Regions from separate parts of the Bradyrhizobium sp. PUT101 genome, predicted to be linked through region 3. Evidence: predicted binding sites of a transcription regulator. Region 3 holds the regulator's gene; each other region holds the start of a gene.
What was found. The regulator HrcA, encoded in region 3, represses chaperone genes, less so after heat shock. The targets are predictions, from matches to a motif close to GTTAGCACTCNCNNNNNGNGAGTGCTAAC.
Positions count from the first base shown of each region.

Region 1: ACSHT2_RS10000 (co-chaperone GroES) is a predicted target of HrcA. The motif match lies at 2,204-2,232, and genes of this name have one in related genera.
Region 2: groES (co-chaperone GroES) is a predicted target of HrcA. The motif match lies at 1,608-1,636, and genes of this name have one in related genera.
Region 4: ACSHT2_RS24815 (co-chaperone GroES) is a predicted target of HrcA. The motif match lies at 1,409-1,437, and genes of this name have one in related genera.

Region 1 covers NZ_CP197207.1:2,037,103-2,040,848, reverse strand. Annotated here, with positions in the region: gene ACSHT2_RS10015 (glycosyltransferase family 4 protein) at 1-65, opposite strand, end outside; gene ACSHT2_RS10010 (class I mannose-6-phosphate isomerase) at 62-997, opposite strand; gene ACSHT2_RS10005 (hypothetical protein) at 1,723-1,902, opposite strand; gene ACSHT2_RS10000 (co-chaperone GroES) at 2,258-2,575, shown strand; gene groL (chaperonin GroEL) at 2,715-3,746, shown strand, end outside.
Region 2 covers NZ_CP197207.1:1,761,620-1,765,365, reverse strand. Annotated here, with positions in the region: gene groL (chaperonin GroEL) at 1-1,204, opposite strand, end outside; gene groES (co-chaperone GroES) at 1,250-1,564, opposite strand; gene ACSHT2_RS08640 (usg protein) at 1,942-2,229, shown strand; gene ACSHT2_RS08635 (O-linked N-acetylglucosamine transferase, SPINDLY family protein) at 2,238-3,746, opposite strand, start outside.
Region 3 covers NZ_CP197207.1:4,251,730-4,255,475, forward strand. Annotated here, with positions in the region: gene ACSHT2_RS20590 (hypothetical protein) at 1-781, shown strand, start outside; gene grpE (nucleotide exchange factor GrpE) at 1,029-1,646, opposite strand; gene hrcA (heat-inducible transcriptional repressor HrcA) at 1,743-2,831, opposite strand; gene rph (ribonuclease PH) at 2,999-3,712, shown strand; gene rdgB (RdgB/HAM1 family non-canonical purine NTP pyrophosphatase) at 3,723-3,746, shown strand, end outside.
Region 4 covers NZ_CP197207.1:5,153,123-5,156,868, reverse strand. Annotated here, with positions in the region: gene ACSHT2_RS24825 (protein phosphatase CheZ) at 1-523, shown strand, start outside; gene ACSHT2_RS24820 (hypothetical protein) at 692-1,213, opposite strand; gene ACSHT2_RS24815 (co-chaperone GroES) at 1,530-1,826, shown strand; gene groL (chaperonin GroEL) at 1,983-3,614, shown strand.

The DNA.
Region 1 (3,746 bases), 2.2 Mb from region 3:
GTCGCGATGCCGCAACGGCGAGGCAGCGAATTGCCGATGACGGCGATGCGGCGAAGCGGTGTCAAGTTCGGGCCTCGGCGCTGCCCGCGAATTGCGGAACTGAATGCGTGGCTGGATGAGTAAGCTTGCCCGGTTGCTCATCCAGACTCTGCAACAGAGAATCGATCGGGCGGCTGGCGGGATACGCAATCAACGCGCTCAAGCCATTGTGGCCAACCTCGATGCTGTTGCGGCCGCCGCCAATGAAGATGGCTTCCCCCGTCGATGCCGCGGCCAAACCGATTGCAGCGTGTCCGTTGAGAATGAGCATCCAGGTCTCCGGTTCGGCAAGCAGTGCCCAGCTTGAACCTTCGGGAAGTTCAACGCGCTCAAGCACGAAATGCTTGCTCGCGACGAGAGTCGTCCGGTTGGCGGCGACGGCCGCCGAATTGCCAAGCGTTCGAAGCGGCCATGGATGGGCAACCGCGACGCCATTGTCCTCGTGCAACTCACGCTGCCGACCATAGTCATACAGGCGGAAGGTTGCGTCGCTGCGTTGCTGAATTTCTGCGAGCACGATGCCGGCGCCGATGGCGTGGATGGTGCCGGCCGGGATGTAGATCACATCGCCTGCGGCAACCGATTGCCAGTGAAGGAGTTCAGCGATCGAACCGTCCTGGATCGACGTACGCAATTGCTGCGCCGTTACCTGATGTTTTAATCCAGCGCCGATCTGCGCGTCGGGCTGGGCCGCGAGGATGTACCATGCCTCGCTCTTGCCGTTCGGCATCCCCATCGCGCGCGCGAACGTGTCGTCTGGATGAACCTGGATGGACAACGGTTGACTGGTGAACAGCAGCTTGAGCAGCAAGGCGGGCGTGGGCGCGCTCTCGTCGGCGCGCTCGAACCACAACTCGCCGACGGCACCACGAGACCCGTCAATATTGCTCCATGGTCTGAGATCGCCGACGCCCCAGGGCTTTTGGACGACCCGCACGGCGGCATGTTCGATAGGCATAAGTGATCCTGACCCGTGACGCACACGTCGGGGCGACGTGCCGTTGACCGATTTCGTCGATAGGATTTGGCCTGGCTAAGGCGTCGCGAATCCAGATAGGCGCTCAAGGCGGTCGGATGCCGAGTTGTTACGTGGCTACTCCACCACTCGAGTACAACCTCCCGCAGGGCGTTTTACTTGCTTCTTCTTAGTCAGCAGCGTCCGTCTCATTTGCTGCATAGCGTGCCCCGGCGCATCCAAGGGGCCAAAAAGTACCTGGCTTCCGGAATAGAAAACCGCACGCGACCGCAAGGTTCGAGCCGGGCTGTTGAGCAGGTATCGATTTGCCGACGCCATCTAACGGTCGAACAGCAAGACAGTCATGTTTGGGCGAGGGTGGATGTTCGGGCGTCGGACTTCGGTCCCCAAGATGGGCGAGCCTCAGTCCATGCGGCGCATCCCATTCGATCTCTCGCATACGGCGGTCCTCATCTCCAACCCTGACAAAGACGACGGCCGCGTCATCAAGCAAGACAGGTCCTGTACTCCTGTTCGATGGTTGATCACTATCGCTCCGCAACAGCGGTGAGCACGACGCAAATTGTAAATTGAAGCCTCTCCCGGTCCCCGCAAGCGGGCACATAGTGCCTCACACCGCGGCCACTGAGATGATGCCGGCGGGATTGCCGTCGATCATCGCCGCTCGCCTCCGTCCATTTCCGGTACGGGCAGCTCCAGAGATCGGGTCATTTCCGCTTGGCCGCCGGCGGAGGATTAATCTCCGCGATCTTGCGAAGGCAATCGGCCTCCGATTCATGAGGACCGGACACAAACGTTCCACTGACTTTGGTCGAATACCATCCGGACACCACGCCGAGCCGAACGGACTCTTCCAACCTGACGTGCCGCGGTGAGAGATTCTGCATGAAGTGCTTTCTGTTGAGAGCCCGGAAGTGGGCTCCTATTCCTTAGACACCAGCTCGTGCTCGCCCAGCTCTCGCCGGCTTGCGGCGTGAAATCCGCAAGTAGCGGGGCGGGCAGATGCCGTCATGACATCCGCGAGCGACAGCACGACCGTACAGGAGGAGTAAGCCGCTTTTCGGCCCTTGAGCGACCGTGCGCGCTTTCCTGGTAAATAGCTATCGGTTTCTCACGCAGACACGGTCACCGGCGAATATCGCTCCGGCAATACCTTGTATGTCGCTCGCGCGGACATAGTTGCAGAAGGTTGGCAGTCTCGAGAGACGACTGCTAGGACCGAAAATAGAAACAGAGGGCACCATGAAGTTCCGTCCGCTCCACGACCGAGTGGTGGTCAAGCGCATCGAAGCCGAAGCAAAGAGCAAAGGCGGCATCATCATTCCTGACAATGCCAAGGAGAAGCCCTCACAGGGCGAGATCGTGGCCGTCGGTGCGGGAGGCCGCGACGAAGCGGGTAAGCTCATCCCGATCGACCTCAAGACCGGTGACCGCGTGTTGTTCGGCAAATGGTCGGGCACCGAAGTCGTGCTCGATGGCGAAGACCTCCTGATCATGAAGGAGAGCGACATCATGGGCGTTCTCACCGTTGTTTCGCACGTCGCGAAGAAGGTCGCGTAATCTGCCGTTGTCCGATCCCGTCCTGAGCAGCCGGCGCAGCCGTCATCTCGCAGGACGAGGTTCAAGCCTACCTGATGATCTCATTGCCCAGACGCCCTCCGGGCCAGTCGCATGAGCATCGGTCCCAAGGGAGATCACAATGTCCGCCAAGGAAGTCAAATTCGGCGTCGACGCGCGCGATCGCATGCTTCGCGGTGTCGACATTCTCGCGAACGCCGTCAGGGTGACACTTGGTCCGAAGGGCCGCAACGTCGTGCTCGACAAGTCGTTTGGCGCACCCCGCATCACCAAGGACGGTGTCACCGTCGCCAAGGAGATCGAGCTCGACGACAAGTTCGAGAATATGGGCGCCCAGATGGTGCGCGAAGTCGCCTCCAAGTCCGCTGACGCGGCCGGCGACGGTACCACCACCGCGACTGTTCTAGCGGCTGCGATTGTCCGCGAGGGCGCCAAGTCGGTTGCGGCCGGCATGAACCCGATGGACCTCAAGCGCGGTATCGACCTCGCGGTCGAAGCCGTCGTGGCAGATCTTCAGAAGAACTCCAAGAAGGTCACCTCGAACGACGAGATCGCCCAGGTCGGCACTATCTCCTCGAATGGAGACGCCGAGATCGGAAAATTCCTGGCCGATGCCATGAAGAAGGTCGGCAACGAGGGCGTGATCACCGTCGAGGAAGCCAAGTCGCTGGAGACCGAGCTCGAGGTGGTCGAAGGCATGCAGTTCGATCGCGGCTACATCTCGCCGTACTTCATCACCAACGCCGACAAGATGCGCGTTGAAATGGAGGATGCCTACGTCCTCATCAACGAAAAGAAGCTGTCTCAGCTCAACGAGCTTCTCCCGCTGCTCGAAGCAGTCGTTCAGAGCGGCAAGCCGCTGGTCATCATCGCCGAGGACGTCGAAGGCGAAGCCCTCGCGACCCTCGTCGTGAACCGCCTGCGCGGCGGTCTGAAAGTCGCGGCCGTCAAGGCTCCGGGCTTCGGCGATCGCCGCAAGGCCATGCTGCAGGACATCGCGATCCTGACCGGCGGCCAGGCGATCTCGGAAGATCTCGGCATCAAGCTCGAGAACGTCACGCTCAACATGCTCGGTCGCGCCAAGAAGGTGATGATCGACAAGGAGAACACCACGATCGTCAGTGGCGCCGGCAAGAAGGCTGACATCGAGGCG
Region 2 (3,746 bases), 2.5 Mb from region 3:
CATGCATCGCGTCATCAACGCGATCCTTGCGCTCCTTCACCTCGACCTCGGTCGCGCCGCCGACGCGGATCACCGCGACGCCGCCTGCGAGCTTGGCGAGACGCTCCTGGAGCTTCTCGCGGTCGTAGTCCGAGGTGGTCTCCTCGATCTGGGCCTTGATCTGGGCCACGCGCGCCTCGATGTCGGCCTTCTTGCCGGCGCCGTTGACGATCGTGGTGTTCTCCTTGTCGATCATCACCTTCTTGGCGCGACCGAGCATGTTGAGCGTGACGTTCTCGAGCTTGATGCCGAGATCTTCCGAGATCGCCTGGCCGCCGGTCAGGATCGCGATGTCCTGCAGCATGGCCTTGCGGCGATCGCCGAAGCCCGGAGCCTTGACGGCCGCGACCTTCAGGCCGCCACGCAGGCGGTTCACGACGAGGGTCGCGAGGGCTTCGCCTTCGACGTCCTCGGCGACGATGACCAGCGGCTTGCCGGTCTGCACCACGGCCTCGAGCAGCGGCAGCAGCTCGTTCAGCGAGGAGAGCTTCTTCTCGTTGATGAGGATGTAGGCGTCGTCCATCTCAACGCGCATCTTGTCGGCGTTGGTGACGAAGTAGGGAGAGATGTAGCCGCGGTCGAACTGCATGCCCTCGACGACGTCGAGCTCGGTCTCGAGCGACTTGGCTTCCTCGACGGTGATGACACCCTCGTTGCCGACCTTCTTCATGGCGTCGGAGAGGAACTTGCCGATCTCCTGGTCGCCGTTGGCCGAGATGGTGCCGACCTGGGCGATCTCGTCGTTCGAGGTGACCTTCTTGGAGTTCTTCTGCAGATCCGCCACGACGGCTTCGACCGCGAGGTCGATACCGCGCTTGAGGTCCATCGGGTTCATGCCGGCGGCGACCGACTTGGCGCCTTCGCGCACGATCGCCTGGGCGAGCACGGTTGCGGTGGTGGTGCCGTCGCCGGCCGCGTCAGCGGACTTGGAGGCGACTTCGCGCACCATCTGCGCGCCCATGTTCTCGAACTTGTCCTCGAGCTCGATCTCCTTGGCGACGGTGACGCCGTCCTTGGTGATGCGGGGAGCGCCGAACGACTTGTCGAGCACGACGTTGCGGCCCTTCGGGCCGAGCGTGACCTTCACCGCGTTGGCGAGAATGTCGACGCCGCGCAGCATCTTGTCGCGCGCTTCAACCGAGAATTTGACTTCTTTGGCTGCCATCTGGATCTTTCCTTGGAATGATGTGACTGGAGGGAGAGGGGGCTCTTAGGCCGCCTTCTTCTTGGACTCGCTGACCTCGAGAACGCCCATGACGTCGCTCTCCTTCATGATCAGCAGGTCCTGGCCGTCGATCTTGACCTCGGTGCCGGACCACTTGCCGAACAGCACGCGGTCGCCGACCTTCAGGTCGATCGGGATCAGCTTGCCGGACTCGTCGCGGCCACCCGGGCCGACGGCGACGACTTCGCCCTGAGAGGGCTTTTCCTTGGCAGTGTCGGGAATGATGATGCCGCCAGCGGTCTTCTCTTCTGCGTCGATGCGCTTGACCACGACGCGGTCGTGAAGCGGACGGAATTTCATGCAGTCCTCCTAAGCAATTGCACGTGTTGAGGATTTTGAGATTGTTAGCAGTCGTTGCCCGCGAGTGCTAGCACGAGCCAAGCTGAAATAGGACAGGAATTTTGCGGGGGCAAGGGCTTCTAGCAGAAAAATCAGCACCCGGAAGCGTGGACTGCCAGAATCTCATTTCCATCGTTAACCAGCGCCCGAGGCCGTATTAGCACGGAGTTATGTCTGCTGCTAACGCATTGAATTTCAACAGCTTGTTAAACTTTTGGGCTTGAGATGGGTTGTCAGTTTGCGTCACATTTCTCTCATGTGAGCGCATCGTTTCCGGGTGGCTCCCGGGGCACGGATCAAGCCACCCCCTGAATGCGCTCCTGCAAAGGAGGTTTGGCATGGGACTGCGGAGTGGGGGCGTTTCCGAGGATTTCCGGAAACAGATGCTGGGCTACGGACTGACGACGGCGCAAATCCTCTATCGGATGCCGGATCATCCGTCGCTGCTCCAGACCTACGTCTGGCAGAACTACGACATGTTTCCGAAATTTCCGGCGCTGAAGGATTTCCTGGCGTTCTGGCAGGAGAAGCTCGATGGTCCCCTCCATTCGGTCACGGTGGCGCATTCCAAGCTGATCAAGCCGGCCGAGCTGCGCGCCGTGGACGGCGTGTTCCGGCTGCATTGAGCCAGAGATCAGGCGCCGCCGCTGCAATAGCGTATCCACATCGCGCGATAGGCGTCGTCTACGGCGCGCGCATATGAGATGGGGTTGCCGGCGGCCGCAGCGTTGATCTGTCCGGGCAGTTCGCGGCGCAATCGATCAAGATCGTCGATCCGCGCCGCGCAGCCGGCTGCGATCTCGACATATGCCTCATCGCAGTCCGCGACCCAGTCCGGCATGCCAAGCGCGGTGAGGATGGCGCCGGCGGCACGGCTGGGCAGACTGCTCCCGAGCTTCGCCACCACGGGCACGCCCATTTGCAGGGCTTCCAACGTGCTGACGCCGCCGTTCTGTGGGAACGGGTCGAGCGCAATATCGACGCGATTGAACGATGCCAGATGTTCGCTCCGCAAGGTGGCTCCGAGCAGGTCGACGCGTTCGGCCGGCACTAGGTGAGCCGCAAACCGCGCCAGCAGCTTGTCGCGGACCAGTTGATCGTCCAGCGCAACATCCTTGATCAGCAGTCGCGAGCCCGGGACCCGCTCGAGAATCCTGGACCAGACGTCCGCAGCCTCGTCCGAAATCTTGCTGATGCGGTTGAAGACACCGAACGTGACGAAGCCGTTCGAGAGAGCCGGCGCCTCCGCCCGCACAATCCCGGCCGGCAGTGGCGCCAGCGTCACGAAGCACGGCAGGTCGACAACGGTCTCCGCAAACAAATGCCGAACCGCGGAAGGAATCGCGACGGGGTCCGAGAACAGATAATCGATCGTTGGCAGCCCGGTGCCGGTGCCGTGGCCCCAGCCGTGCACCTGGATCGGTGCCGGCTTGCGCGCAAACACGCCGAGGCGGTTTCCTCTGGTGTGGCCGGACAGATCGACCAGGATATCGACGCGATCGGCGCGAATCTGAGCGGCGAGGCGATCGTCGGTCCATTGCGAGGCGTCACGCCAGCGATCGGCGATCCCCTGAAATTCGCTTGTCGTCGTACACACTTTTGACGAGCAGGAGTAGCACACGATCTCGAACTGCGCGCGGTCATGGTGTTGCAGGACGGGCTTGAAAATGAACGCGGCCGAATGCGCGTTGAAATCCGACGAGACATAGCCAAGCACCAGACGGCGATCCGGATCGCGGCTGTTGTCATGCGGTGCCGCCGCTTCTGAAGCGATTTTCGTGCCGACCCGCTCCCACCACACTTGCCGCGCCTGCTGGTGCTGTTCAACGCTGGCGTCCGCCACAAAATCGAGCGTGAATATCTTGCTGGAAATTGCGCTCTGAAGGTCGGGCTGGATGTCGAGGGCTCTGTCGAAACTGACGAGGGCTTCGTCGACCCGGCCAAGTCCGGCGAGACAAAGGCCCAGCACGAGGTGAGCTTGAGCGGAATCGGGAGCGATCGCGAGAGCCCTCTCGCAATCGGCCATCGCCTGCGCCATTTGCTGGGTCTGGAGCAAGACATTGGCGCGCCAGAGCCATCCGTTCACGTCGTCGGGTGCCAGGGCGATTGCCCGATTGCAATCCGCCATGGCTTCGTCAAACCG
Region 3 (3,746 bases):
CGGCAGCGTCAAGGTGCTGATCACAGAGCTGCCGCCGGCGGCCTATGGCGAGGTCGCGAGCGCCTTCAATTCCAGTCCCGCCGGGACCAATGGCGTCAAGCAGGACAAGATCGAGACCCCCGCAGGCCTTGCCTATTTCACCACCGAAAGCGGCAAGGCCGGCGATACGGCGGTGAAGCGCTACTCGATGATCGTGCCCGGCGCCGGCTTCTCCGGCTATGTCGCGGTGCAGATCCCGGAGAATGCGACCAAGATCTACACGGATGAAGCGGTGCGGCAGATGTTTGCGAGCGCCGTCACCCGCAGGCAGGTCGCAGCCGAAGAGCAGATCGCGCTGATGCCGTTCAAGATCACGAATCTCGCCGACTTCAAGGACATCCGGACCCTGGCGCCGGGCTCGAGCATCATCCTGGCCGACGGCGACGAGAGCACGGGCTACGAGTCGAAGCCGTTCATGATCCTCGGCCTGATCGGCGCCACCCCGCAGCAGGCCGACGACCGCGCCCGCTTCGCCCAGGAGGCGGCGCTCCAGATTCCCGGCGTGCGCGAGTCGCGCGTCACCATGTCCGAGCCGATCCGCATCAACGGCCAGCAGGGTTTCGAGACCCGGATCGACGGCGTCAGCGGCAAGGACAAGATCCCTGTGACCGTGGTGCAGTGGATCCGCTTCTCAACTGGCGGCGCGTCATTGCGCATCATCGCCAGCGCCCCACGCGACCAGTGGCTGCCCGCCTTCACCCGCTTCCGCGCCGTCCGCGACGGCATCCAGCCGAAGGGCTAAAGCATGATCCGGAAAAGTGCGCAGCGGTTTTCCGAAAAGATCATGCTTAAACAACAACCTAAAGCGCGATGACGATTCATCCTCATCGCATCGCGCTTTAGCTGCATCCGCAAGCAAGATGCCCTCCCTCCCTCGCTCGAGGAGCGCGCTTGTTCGCGCGCGCCTCGAAGGATGAAGGCCGAGCCGCAACTGCCGGGGCCTACATGGTTCGAGACGGCGCCTGGCGCCTCCTCACCATGAGGTTCGATCAGTTCGGCGCGCCGTTCGATTCATTGTTGTTGGCGGCGGGGGCAGCCTTCGCACCGCCCTTGGCAACGCCGACCAGTGCCGGGCGCAGCACGCGCTCGCCGATGGTGTAGCCGGCCTGCATGACCTGCACCACGGTGCCCGACGGCACCGACGCATCAGGCACCTCGAACATTGCCTGCTGGAAGTTCGGATCGAACTTCTGGCCCTGTGGATCGAACTTCTTCACGCCGTGCTTTTCCAGCGCGTTGAGCAGCGAGCGCTCGGTGAGCTCGACGCCCTCGATCAGCGAGGTCAGGCCGGGATCGGCCGCAGCACGCGCCTCGGCCGGAACGGCATCGAGCGCGCGCTGGAGATTGTCGGCGATGTCGAGCACATCGCGAGCAAAGCCGGTGATGCCATAGAGCCTCGCGTCGGCGACCTCCTTGCTGGTGCGCTTGCGCAAATTCTCCATCTCGGCCAGCGTCCGCAGCATGCGGTCGCGCGCTTCAGCGGCTTCCTTCTGCAACGTTTCGACCGAGCCCGGCTCGGGATCGTCGGGCATGATGTAGGGCTTTGACACCACGGGCTCGGGCGTCGGCGCGGTCGTGTCTTCGGGTTGCCGGTCTCGATCGGTCATCGGCTCTAATCTCGAACTCGTTTCCAGGGATTGTTGGCCCGGATATCGTGCCTAAGCTCACGAAAATCAAGCGCCCGTGATCGGAGGAGGCGCCGGTCAGCCCCCCAGGAGGCGGCTGACGATGCGGGCGGCGTAGTCCACGGTCGTGATCACGCGGGCATAATTCAGCCGCGTCGGCCCGATCACCCCGAGAACGCCGACGATGTGGCCGGCGGCATCCCGATAGGGCGAGATGATGGTGGAGGACCCCGACAGGGAGAACAGCTTGTTCTCGCTGCCGATGAAGATGCGCACGCCCTCCGCCGTCTCGGCACGGCCGAGCAGGTCGATCACGCCGCGCTTGGTCTCGAGATCGTCGAACAACAGGCGAACGCGCTCCAGATCCTCCAGCGCATGCAGATCCTCCAGCAGATTGGCATGGCCGCGGACGATCAGCTGGCGATCCTCGTTCTCGCCGCCGGACCAGCTGGCGATGCCGGCCGAGATCACCTTCTGCGTCAGCTGATCGAGTTCGGCACGGGCCTCTCCGAGTGCCGTCTCGAGCTCGAGCCGCGCCTCGGCCAGCGTGCGGCCGCGGATCCGCGCATTGAGGAAATTGCCGGCTTCGGTGAGCGCAGAGGAGGGAACTCCAGGCGGCAGCGTCAGCACGCGGTTTTCGACCTGGCCGTCCTCGCCGACGAGGATCACCAGCGCTTTCTCTGGTTCCAGGCGGACGAATTCGATGTGCTTCAGCCGCGCATTGGACTTTGGCGTCAACACCACAGCGGCGGCCCGGGTCAGGCCGGAGAGCCGCATCAGGGCCTGGTCCAGCGCCGCCTCGACCGACTGCGCCTCGCCGACGGAGGCGAGCTGGCTCTGGATCGATTGCCGCTCGGCCTCGTTGAGGTCGCCGACCTGCATCAGGGCATCGACGAAGAAGCGCAGGCCGAGTTCCGTCGGCAAGCGGCCGGCCGAGGTGTGCGGGGCATAGATCAGGCCGAGCTGTTCCAGATCGGCCATGACATTACGGACCGACGCCGGCGACAGCGGCATGGCGATCAGGCGGGAAATGTTGCGCGAGCCGACAGGCTCGCCGGTCGTCAGATAGCTTTCGACGATTTGACGAAAAATGTCGCGGGAACGCTCGTTGAGCTGGGCAAGGCCTGCGCGCGGCGCGATCAGATGGATCGGATCGTGATGGGCCACAGACGGCAACTCCTCTCAGACGCCCATAATCTGTCCATCCCGGGCCCTTCTGACAAGCCTGGCGTTTGCGGCCGCGAATCAGAGGGTGAAAAAACCTTGCCGCCCATCCCCGCCCCACCTACAAGCACCGCGAGCAGCCTTTTCCCGTGAGTTTTGGAGGATTTCCCATGCGGCCAAGCCGCCGTGCGCCCGACGAATTGCGCCCCGTGACGCTGGAGCGCGGCGTGGTGAAATATGCGGAAGGTTCCTGCCTGGTGAAATTCGGCGACACCCACGTGCTGGTCACCGCCACGCTGGAGGACCGCCTGCCGCCGTGGCTGAAGGGCCAGGGCCGCGGCTGGGTCACCGCCGAATACGGCATGCTGCCGCGCGCGACGTCGGAACGGACCCGCCGCGAGGCCTCCGCCGGCAAGCAGAGCGGCCGCACCGTCGAGATCCAGCGCCTGATCGGCCGCTCGCTTCGCACCATCATCAATCTCGAGGCACTCGGCGAGCGCCAGATCACGGTCGATTGCGACGTGCTCCAGGCCGACGGCGGCACGCGCACAGCATCGATCACGGGCGCCTGGGTCGCCCTCGCCGATTGCGTCAACTGGATGAAGGCGCGGAACATGGTCAAGGCCAACGTGCTGCGCGACAACGTCGCCGCGATCTCCTGCGGCATCTACAACGGCACGCCGGTGCTCGATCTCGACTATGCCGAGGATTCCGAGGCCGAGACCGACGCCAATTTCGTCATGACCGGCGATGGCCGCATCATCGAGGTGCAGGGCACAGCGGAACGCGAGCCGTTCACGGAAGCCGAGCTCCTGGCGCTGATGGCGCTGGCCCGCAAGGGTGTCGCGCGCCTGGTGGACTTGCAGAAACTGGCTGTGGCGTAGTCAATAGGCCATGCACCGCCGAATCACGGACAAG
Region 4 (3,746 bases), 900 kb from region 3:
CGAGAAGCTGAAGGTCGAGCTCGACCTCATCCACGACGCCATCGACCGCACCAAGCGCGAGATCGCGACGCTGCACGGCAAGAGCTTCGACGGCGGCGAAATGGCCAAGGTCAATGGCGAGCTCGGCGCGGTGGTCGGCGGCACCGAGCAGGCGACCCAGCAGATCCTCGAGGCCGCTGAATCGATCGACCAGGCCGCCAGCGCAATGTCCAAGGTGGACTCGGCCGATCAGCAGAAGCGACTGGCCGACGACATCCAGGAACGCGTCATCTCGATCTTCGAAGCCTGCAACTTCCAGGACCTGACCGGCCAGCGCATCAGCAAGGTCATGACCACGATGAAGTTCATCGAGCAGCATATCAATGCGATGATGGAGATCTGGGGCGGCGTCGACGCCATCAAGGCCCATGTGCCCGCGCATGTCGACAACCGCAGCGAGGACGAAAAGCTCCTCAATGGCCCGAAGCTCGCCGGCGACGTCGGCCATGCCTCGCAGGACGATATCGACGCGCTGTTCGACTGAGCGGCCACGAATTGCGGAAAAACAAAACGCCGGCGGGAGCCGGCGTTTTTCGTTTGGCCATTCCGGGGCGATGCGTCAGCATCGAACTGTGGTGCGCGGTTGCGTACCTGAGAAGTTCGAGGTCCCGGGTTCGGTCCTGCGGACCGTCCCGAAACGACAATCAGAACATCACGCTCGCGGCGCGCAGCGGACGTAGACCATGTTGCCGTAGCGGGTGGCGGCGTCCTTGTCGATGAAGCGGGTGATCAGGACGCGGCCGTCGAAGGAGATGATCTCGCGATCCTGCTCGCCAGGGGTCGGCCCCGCCGGTCCGATGTAGTTCTTGCCGCTCGGCGAGCCCTTCAGCCGCAGTTCCTGCGGCGTCGCCTGGTCGGCCAGATGCATGATCACGCCGCCGGAGGAGCCGGCGGTGATCACATAGGGGTTCTTGCACTGCGCCCGGGCGGCAGCCTCGGTGCGGGCGCGGTCGGCCGGGTTCTGGAACGAGGCGAGACCCCAGCGGCCGACGATCTCGTCGGCGCGGATGGTGGCCGGCATTTCCGGAGCTGTGCCGGGTTCGGCCTCGGGCGGCGGAGAGGACGACGAGAAGGACGGCAGGCTCATGCCGCCGCCGCAGGCGCCCAGCAACAGCGCCAGACAGGAGGCTGCCGCCAGATTGGCAACCGTGCGCGCGTGAGCTGAACTGATCATGGCATTCCCCCGAACAAGACGACGGCCGCACCCCTCCCGCAGCCAAGCGCAAAACCGCTGCCGGAGCAATGACGTCCTTCTGTACGCCGACGCCCCGAACAAGTTTCCAATGCCACCATCCTATATCCGCCTCAACAATCGCTTAACCACCTTTGCTTGACAGGATCGCGGCCAAGCCATATTTCCGGGCCCACTATTAGCACTCGGAAAGCCCGATTGCTAAGCGCGCCGTTCGATCCCTCAGGGAGAGGGTGGACGGACGCGCCGCCCCACCGACTTCCACCACTTCCGAAGCGAGCCTCCAAAGGGAAACGTCATGGCTAAATCCAAATTTCGTCCGCTGCATGACCGTGTCGTGGTCAAACGTATCGACGCCGAGGAAAAGACCAAGGGCGGCATCATCATTCCCGACACCGCCAAGGAAAAGCCGTCGCAGGGCGAAGTCGTCGCCGTCGGCCCCGGCGGCCGCGATGAGACCGGCAAGCTGATCCCGATCGACCTCAAGGTCGGCGACCGCGTGCTGTTCGGCAAGTGGTCGGGCACCGAGGTCAAGATCGACAATGAAGAGCTCCTGATCATGAAGGAGTCGGACATCATGGGCGTGCTGGCCTAAGGCCATCTGCCTGAACGGCCGCTGAATGCCATCTCGTCATGCCCGGGCTTGCCCCGGGCATCCATCACTTTTCGCAAGATGATCGATTGCCGGGTCAAGCCCGGCAATGACGAAGAGAAGCGGCAGGAACAACACGAAACACGAGGGATTGCAGACATGGCTGCCAAAGACGTCAAGTTTTCCGGAGACGCGCGCGATCGCATGCTGCGCGGCGTCGACATTCTCGCCAACGCCGTCAAGGTGACGCTCGGCCCGAAGGGCCGCAACGTCGTCATCGAGAAGTCGTTCGGCGCGCCCCGCATCACCAAGGACGGCGTCACCGTCGCCAAGGAGATCGAGCTCGAGGACAAGTTCGAGAACATGGGCGCCCAGATGCTGCGCGAGGTCGCCTCCAAGACCAACGACACCGCCGGCGACGGCACCACCACCGCGACCGTCCTGGCCCAGGCCATCGTGCGCGAAGGCGCCAAGGCGGTTGCCGCCGGCATGAACCCGATGGACCTCAAGCGCGGCATCGACACCGCGGTCGCCGCCGTCGTCAAGGACATCGAAAAGCGCGCCAAGCCGGTCGCCGCCTCCTCCGAGGTCGCCCAGGTCGGCACCATCTCGGCCAATGGCGATGCCGCCATCGGCAAGATGATCGCTCAGGCGATGCAGAAGGTCGGCAACGAGGGCGTCATCACCGTCGAGGAAAACAAGTCGCTCGACACCGAGGTGGACATCGTCGAGGGCATGAAGTTCGACCGCGGCTATCTCAGCCCCTACTTCGTCACCAACGCCGAGAAGATGACCGCCGAGCTCGAGGACGCCTACATCCTCCTGCACGAGAAGAAACTCTCGGGCCTGCAGGCCATGCTGCCGGTGCTGGAAGCCGTGGTGCAGTCGGGCAAGCCGCTCGTCATCATCGCCGAGGACGTCGAGGGCGAGGCGCTGGCCACCCTGGTCGTCAACCGCCTGCGTGGCGGCCTCAAGGTTGCCGCCGTGAAGGCGCCGGGCTTCGGTGACCGCCGCAAGGCCATGCTGGAGGACATCGCGATCCTGACCGGTGGCCAGCTGATCTCCGAGGAGCTCGGCATCAAGCTCGAGAACGTCACGGTGAAGATGCTGGGACGCGCGGGCAAGGTGGTGATCGACAAAGAGAACACCACGATCGTCAAGGGCGCCGGCAAGAAGCCCGACATCGAGGCGCGCGTCGGCCAGATCAAGGCCCAGATCGAGGAGACCACCTCGGACTACGACCGTGAGAAGCTCCAGGAGCGCCTCGCCAAGCTTGCCGGCGGCGTCGCGGTGATACGCGTCGGCGGCGCCACCGAGATCGAGGTCAAGGAGAAGAAGGACCGCGTCGAGGACGCGCTGAACGCCACCCGCGCTGCGGTGCAGGAAGGCATCGTCCCCGGCGGCGGCGTCGCGCTGCTCCGCGCCAAGAAGGCGGTGGGCCGTCTCACCAACGCCAATGACGACGTCCAGGCCGGCATCAACATCGTGCTGAAGGCGCTGGAAGCCCCGATCCGCCAGATCTCCGAGAACGCGGGCGTGGAAGGCTCGATCGTCGTCGGCAAGATCCTGGAGAACAAGTCCGAGACCTTCGGCTTCGACGCCCAGAGCGAGGACTATGTCGACATGGTCGAGAAGGGCATCATCGATCCCGCCAAGGTGGTGCGCACCGCGCTCCAGGACGCCTCCTCCGTGGCCGGCCTGCTGGTGACCACCGAGGCCATGGTCGCCGAGCTGCCGAAGAAGGAAGCTCCGCCGGCCATGCCGGCCGGCGGCGGCATGGGCGGCTTCTAAGCCTCCGTTCCATCGCAGTATTGCGAAGGCCGCCTCCGGGCGGCCTTCTTTTTTGCCGACCCTGCCTCTCCGCTTTCCAATTCAACCGGCAGCCAAAAACCACTACGGTGGCGCCGATTCTGATTGCTCGAG